2 regions of the Arthrobacter sp. StoSoilB5 genome follow, and region 2 is predicted to be linked to the other one. Evidence: predicted binding sites of a transcription regulator. Region 2 holds the regulator's gene; the other holds the start of a gene.
What was found. Region 2 encodes LexA, which represses DNA repair genes until DNA is damaged. Its sites were predicted from a motif close to TCGAACANNTGTTCGA; they were not measured.
Positions count from the first base shown of each region.

Region 1 (3,204 bases), 1.6 Mb from region 2:
CGTCCAGACTCCACACGCCCGGCAAACTCACGGAGTTCAGGCTTTTCAACCAACGCTTCCCTGAATTTGCGGGCTGAGAACCGCCACAACTGCTTGGCGATTTCGCCGATTTCAGCCTCGTCCATGCCAAGAGCCATGCCGGCGTCCCGGACAGCACCGCGGGCGCGGTAACCGTTTTGCATACTCATCAGGGTCACCCGTTCCGCTCCGAAACGCTCGAAGATCTTCCGGTAGACGTTGTGCCGTTCGGCGCTTTCGACGTCGATGTCAATATCAGGAAGGGTTGACCGGCGCCCCGAGAGGAATCGTTCAAAAATGAGGTCATGCCGGATCGGATCAACTTGGCTGATGTCGATCAGGTAGTTAACCAAGCTCGAGGCCCCGGAGCCCCTGGCAGCCACCCGGACGCCCATTTCAATGATCATCCGGGACACTTCGGCCACTGTGAGGAAGTAGGAGGCAAAACCAAGCTTGCCGATGATTCCGAGCTCATGTTCCAACCGCGAGCGCATCTGCCCTTCCGCATCGCCTTTGATGCCTGGGAAGCGCCGGGTGATTCCTGCCTCGCACCGTTGGATGAGTTCCACCATGGGGTCACGATCGATGCCAATGATGGAGGCTTCAGGGACAACGGGCTTCTTCCATCCCATGTCCAGGATGGGATCGATGCGGCATTTATCGGCGAGCGCTTCTGTGTTGGAGAGCAGTTTGTTCAGCCCGGCTGCTCCTTGCCCTGCCGCGCCCATGATCTCTTTACCGAGTTGGAGCATTTGTTGGGCGTTCTTCAACCAGCCCTGCCCTGTTGGTTGTAGTGGACCTGTTGGTTGTAGTTGACCTGCTGGCTGGAGCAGGGGGGCTGCGGAAAGTTCGGGGAGGGATTTTAGTGTGCGGGCGGAGTCCAGGACGTCCGCGGTTGGGGCGCCATCCTGGGCGCAGTAGCGAACGGCGTTGCTGAGGATGGCGGGGATGTTGTATTCAAGGGCGAGCTTGAGCATGCGCACAGCGTGGGCTGTGCTGAGGGGTTCTCCAGGGGCGCTCAGGTGGGATACGGCCTCGGCAACGATAGTCCCGGGCGGCATGGCGTCAATCCATTGTTTGAAGAGTGTCCGGGGCCGAAGATATTTCCGCCCTCCCATGGCACGACCCACATCGGAGTCTGGTCCTATGAGGACGGTAAGCACGGGTTTGAGGGTTTTTGGGTCCAGTGTCCTCGATGCGAGTTCTGCCCTTGTTACGGCGACGGGCACCACTCCCCCGGCCTTGCCGGAGGTGCGGGCATGGGCGTCGGAGACGAGGCGGCAGAGGGCGCGGTAGCCGGCGCCGTTGTTGTTGCCGTGGGCGAGTACGACGACGCGGCCCGCAACTTGGGTGCGGTGGTCGCCGTCGTCGTCGAAGATGGCGAGGTCCACTCCGATGATGGGGTCGATGCCGGCGTCCATGCATGCTTTGAGGTGTTTGATGATGCCGTACAAGCCGTCCCTGTCTGTACAGGCGAGAGCTGTTGCGCCGTCTGCTGCTGCGGACTGGGCAAGTTCGTCTGGCCAGGAAACGCCGTAATGGGCGCTGAAGGCTGTGGAGACGTGCAGGTGTGTGAAGTTCAAGGTTCAGGCGGCTTCGTCTGGTTCGACTGCCCGGGCCGGTGCGGCGTCGTGGATGCGAAGGAGCCGCCAGCGGCCGCTGGCGAGATGCCGGACGAGGTCAAGGGTTATGGCCTTGCCGGATTGCCCTTCATCCTGTGGGCGCTGGAGTTGGACCCGCCAGATTTCGTGGTCTACCAAGCCTGCGCCGCTTCCTAGAGGGGCCCTGCTTTCTTCCACCCACCATTGGCGCCGCTCGTACCACCGGATGGGTTCGTTGGTGACGACGTAGTGGATTCCTTTCCACTGGATTGCTTGTGGCCTTCCCGTTTCCGTGCAGATGACGTCCACGGACTCACTGAAAAGCCCCATATCCACACTCCTTGCCTGGGGGCATCGCCCTGGATCAGCAAAATCGCTATTCGAATGTATGTTCGAATATATCCAGTTTACGTCGCTCCCCCGACAAAACCTACTGGGAAGTTTTGCTCCCTGGGGACGCCTTGGACTTCCGCCTGGCAGTAAGTTCGAGCAACTTGTCACGCAGGGGTTGGGCACTCTCTGCGAGCGCGACGCGCATCATCAGGGATGACCCGAGGCGGAATTGCTGGGTCCGAAGCACACGTTGACGGTTGTAGGCAGTGAGGGCCTGGTCCAGGGGCATGGTATTGACCAGCTTTCCCAGGGTGACGGCGTCTATCAGCGATTCGCAGGCGCCCCGCCCAAGGTTGGGCGCCATGGCGTGGGCCGCGTCTCCGATGAGGACAACATTGCCCCGCGAATAGCGCCATAGCGGCGGGGTGGTCCAAATGCGTTGTGCCAATGACGTTTCGGGCGTCGCCGTATTCAGGACATGCTGGATGCCCGTCGCGTGCTTGGAGTAGCGGCGTCGTGCCAAATCAAGGGCGTCGCCGACGTCGATTCCTTCAGGTCCCATGCCGCTGCGGAAGGACGCGTACCAGTTGGTTCCGCCGCTTGATGGGCCGATGCCAAAGAGATCCCCGCGCCCCCAGTACTCACCTATGCTTTCGCTGCCCGGGTCTTCTGGAATGACGCCCCGAACGGCGAGGTAAGGGGTCAGCTTGGCGGCACACCCCTGGCCCCACACGGAGCGCCGCACCATGCTGTGCACCCCATCCGCCGCTACTGCCAGGTAGGAGTCGCCTGGAACCGCGTCCACCTTTCCGTTTCGCCTCTGGACCGTCGGGGGCACGGCGGAGTCGAGGAACCGCAGGAGCGTATGCCTGGCGACCCCCACAAGGTTCTGCCCCTCCACGCTTATCCACGGAGTGCCTGCGGAGCTCCTGAGTGCACCGCCTTTGATGAGGGGGCTGTTTTCCCGGATGGCGCCAAGGATGCCCAACGAAGCCAGGGCTTCCTGGGCCTCGGGCCACATGGCCAGGGTTGTTCCCACCGCTGGGAGGTCAGCCCGCTGTTCGTGCACAGTGACGTGGAACTGGCTGGGATCAAGGGTTCCTGCAAGGGCGAGGCCCGCTATGCCCCCACCGACGATATCCACCTTTTTCATGCCGCCACTCTACTACTACATTTGTAGTAATTGGGAGGTTAAAGGCTAGACTTTCGCCATGCCGGACAGACGAACCAGCCTTGCCGACGCGGCCCTCGC
Region 1 is NZ_AP024646.1:3,296,149-3,299,352, forward strand. It holds gene dnaE (DNA polymerase III subunit alpha) at 1-1,601, opposite strand, end outside; gene LDN75_RS14825 (DUF6504 family protein) at 1,605-1,949, opposite strand; gene LDN75_RS14830 (FAD-dependent monooxygenase) at 2,050-3,105, opposite strand; gene LDN75_RS14835 (TetR family transcriptional regulator) at 3,164-3,204, shown strand, end outside.
Region 1: the regulator LexA is predicted to act here: its motif matches at 2,000-2,015, upstream of LDN75_RS14825 (DUF6504 family protein).

Region 2 (3,204 bases):
CCCAATGCCTTGCGCCCGGGGCCACCAAAGGCCTGCAAAATCTGTTGCAGGACCTCGTTGGAGCCGTTCGCGGCCCAGATGTTGTCCGCGGAAAGCCCGTGTCCGAGGTAATCCGCCAGGGATTCACGGAGTTCCGTGAATTCGCGGTCAGGATACCGGTTCAGGCCAGTAGCCGCGGCAGCAACGGCCTCGGTGATCGCCGCTTGCACATCTGCCGGCACGCCATGGGTGTTCTCGTTGACGTTGAGCAAAATCGGGACGTCAAGCTGCGGTGCGCCATACGGGCTCAGTCCACGCAGATTGGTCCGGAGGGGAAGTCGGTCAAGTCGCTCAAGCTGGTCACTCACCAAGACAGTTTAAGGTGCCAGTGCGACTGCGGAGTAACTGTGACGCCGGAGGCGCTTTTCGCGCACCCGGCCGACCGTTTAGTTGGCGGGAACGAAAAGCTGCTGGCCCGGCTGGATGCGTCCTCCGCGGAGGTCGTTCAACTGGATGATTTCCGCGATGACATCGCGGGGGTCGCGCTCAGGAGCGGCCGCACCGGCAATGCCCCACAGGGACTGCCCGGGCTGGACGGTAACCGTGACAGCAACGGGCGGCTGCAACTGGGCCCGCGTATCCGAGGCTTTGGCGGGAGAGTTGATGAAGCCGGCCAGGCTCAGCAGTGCGGCAAGGAGCAGCATGGCAGGGATGCCGAAGAAGACGATCCTGCCGCGCCGGGTAAGCCGGAGACGCGTAGGCGCCGGGGTGTTGCGGAATTCGTGGAACGTTGAGATTGCGGACATGAGCTGAGCCCTTCTGAGCGATTGCCTGCATCGGATGCCCGTTGCCGGCTGCCAATTCCTTGTGTTCGCTTGGATCAACGTCCGGATGTTCGAACACTTTCTTCGAACATCCGGCCGATGGTCCGCGTTTATAGAACACATATTCGAACCTTGCTATGACATTTTTAGCACTTATCAACGAACGGTGTCGAGACTCGCTAGAACGAATGTTTGATAAACGCCTGTGCCTGGCCTAGGTTTGAGTGAAGAAACAGGCACTGTTTCAGTGGAACAGGAGGGTCTGACATTTTTCAGACCCGACCATCCCCGGGCACACTTCGGATCGTGACCGGGCGGAACGGAAGGGCATTGGCGAACATGGCAGCGAAAGCCACCGGCGGCGGGGTACCCCTGCGGAGCCAGCAGCCTCAAAAGAGTCCCAAAAGCCTGACTGTCCGGCAGAAGAAAATACTGGAAACCATTCAGCGGTCCGTCAATGACAACGGGTATCCGCCGAGCATGCGCGAAATCGGGGACACCGTTGGTCTCGCAAGCCTGTCCAGCGTCACGCACCAGCTCTCGCAGTTGGAAAAGCTCGGCTACTTACGGAGGGATCCCAAGCGCCCCCGCGCCATGGAGGTCCTCATGCCTTTGACGCTTGATGGCGGGACGATTCCCGGCGTGGAAGCGGCCACCACACTGCGCAGCGCAGGTGGACTCGCCGTGACGGAATTGGCCAGTGCCAGCGACACCGCAATGGTGCCCTTGGTGGGAAGGATTGCAGCCGGCGGGCCAATCCTCGCCGACCAGACCATTGAGGACGTCCTGCCCTTGCCCCGGCAGTTGGTGGGCCACGGCGAACTGTTCATGTTGAAGGTCGCTGGCGACTCAATGATCGATGCCGCCATTTGTGATGGTGACTGGGTAGTTGTCCGGCGACAGAACGACGCCATCAACGGCGACATCGTCGCCGCCCTCCTGGACGACGAAGCCACAGTGAAAACCTTCCGCCAGCGCGACGGACACACATGGCTGCTGCCCCAGAACACGCAGTACGAACCGATTCTGGGAGACCAAGCCACCATTATGGGCAAGGTCGTCTCTGTCCTGCGTTCCCTCTAAGGCGTTCGCCTACGTTTTCTTTGTGCCCAGGCGTTCCAGAACGCCGCGCACCACGTTGCGATCCGTCGTCGCCCAAAACGGTGGCAATGCGGCGCGCAGGAACCCTCCGTACCGTTCGGTGGAAAGCCGTGAGTCCAGCACCGCCACCACACCTTTGTCGGCGGTAGAGCGAATAAGGCGCCCTGCGCCTTGCGCAAGGCGAATTGCCGCGTGGGTAGCCGACACCGCCATGAACCCGTTGCCCCCGGACTGCGCAACGGCCCGCGAGCGTGCAGTCATCAGCGGATCGTCGGGCCTCGGGAACGGAATGCGGTCGATCACCACAAGGCGGCATGAACCACCAGGGACGTCAACGCCTTGCCACAGGGACATCGTGCCGAAGAGGCAGGTGTCCGGTTCATCGGCAAATTGCTTTACCAACGCTGCCATGGTGGATTCGCCCTGGCAGAGGATGTCCACATCCAGCCGCGGGCGCATGGCGTCTGCGGCTTCCTCGGCCGCCCGCCGTGAGGAGAACAGGCACAAGGCTCCCCCGCCGGATGCACGGATGAGGTCTTCGAGCTCATCGAGGGCCTCGGCCGACGTACCGCGGCCGGGCTTAGGCAGGTGTTTGGCCACGTAGAGGACGCCCTGCTTGGGATAGTCAAAGGGTGATCCGACGTCCAAGCCGGTCCAGCTCGGCGCCCCGTCCCCGATCAGTCCGAGGCCGCCCGCTGCAGGCTCAAACGCCGATCCAATTGCCAGCGTCGCGGAAGTCAGCACCACTGTGTGCCCTGCAAATAGGCCTTCCCGCAGCCTCCCCGCCACGCTGAGTGGGGCGATGTTGATCAGTGCCGGCGATGTCTCATCCGGCTGGGAGTAACCCTGCTGGGGATCGAAGGTGCTGTTTCTGGAGAACCACACCACTTCACGGTTCTCCTTGGCGGCGAGCATCCTCTCGCACAGTTCCAGAATGAGCATGAGCCGGGAGCGCGCAAGCTGCCGACCGCCGTCGACCGCGTTTGAAGAGTCAGTCTTCGAATCCGACAACGCGGCGCGGGTGGCATCCCGCAGTTGGTCCAGGCAGTCAAGTTGTTCGTCGTTGAGCCCATTGGGCAGCAGACCGTTGGGGACTCCGGCAATAGCCATATCCAGCCGGTCCGCAGCAGCATTCAGGGCGTCAACGGTGATGGCCGTGTGTTTGCGGGCGCTCGAGGCGGCCGCATGGACCATCGCCACGGACAACTGGCCCGACACGGCCCCCGTGACCCGGTCCTGAAGCTCGTGAGCTTCGTCAACCACCACGACGTCATATTCAGGCAAGACCGCGAGTCCTTCA
Region 2 is NZ_AP024646.1:1,736,371-1,739,574, reverse strand. It holds gene LDN75_RS07925 (histidinol-phosphate transaminase) at 1-347, opposite strand, end outside; gene LDN75_RS07920 (LysM peptidoglycan-binding domain-containing protein) at 426-785, opposite strand; gene lexA (transcriptional repressor LexA) at 1,143-1,886, shown strand; gene LDN75_RS07910 (ATP-dependent DNA helicase) at 1,896-3,204, opposite strand, start outside.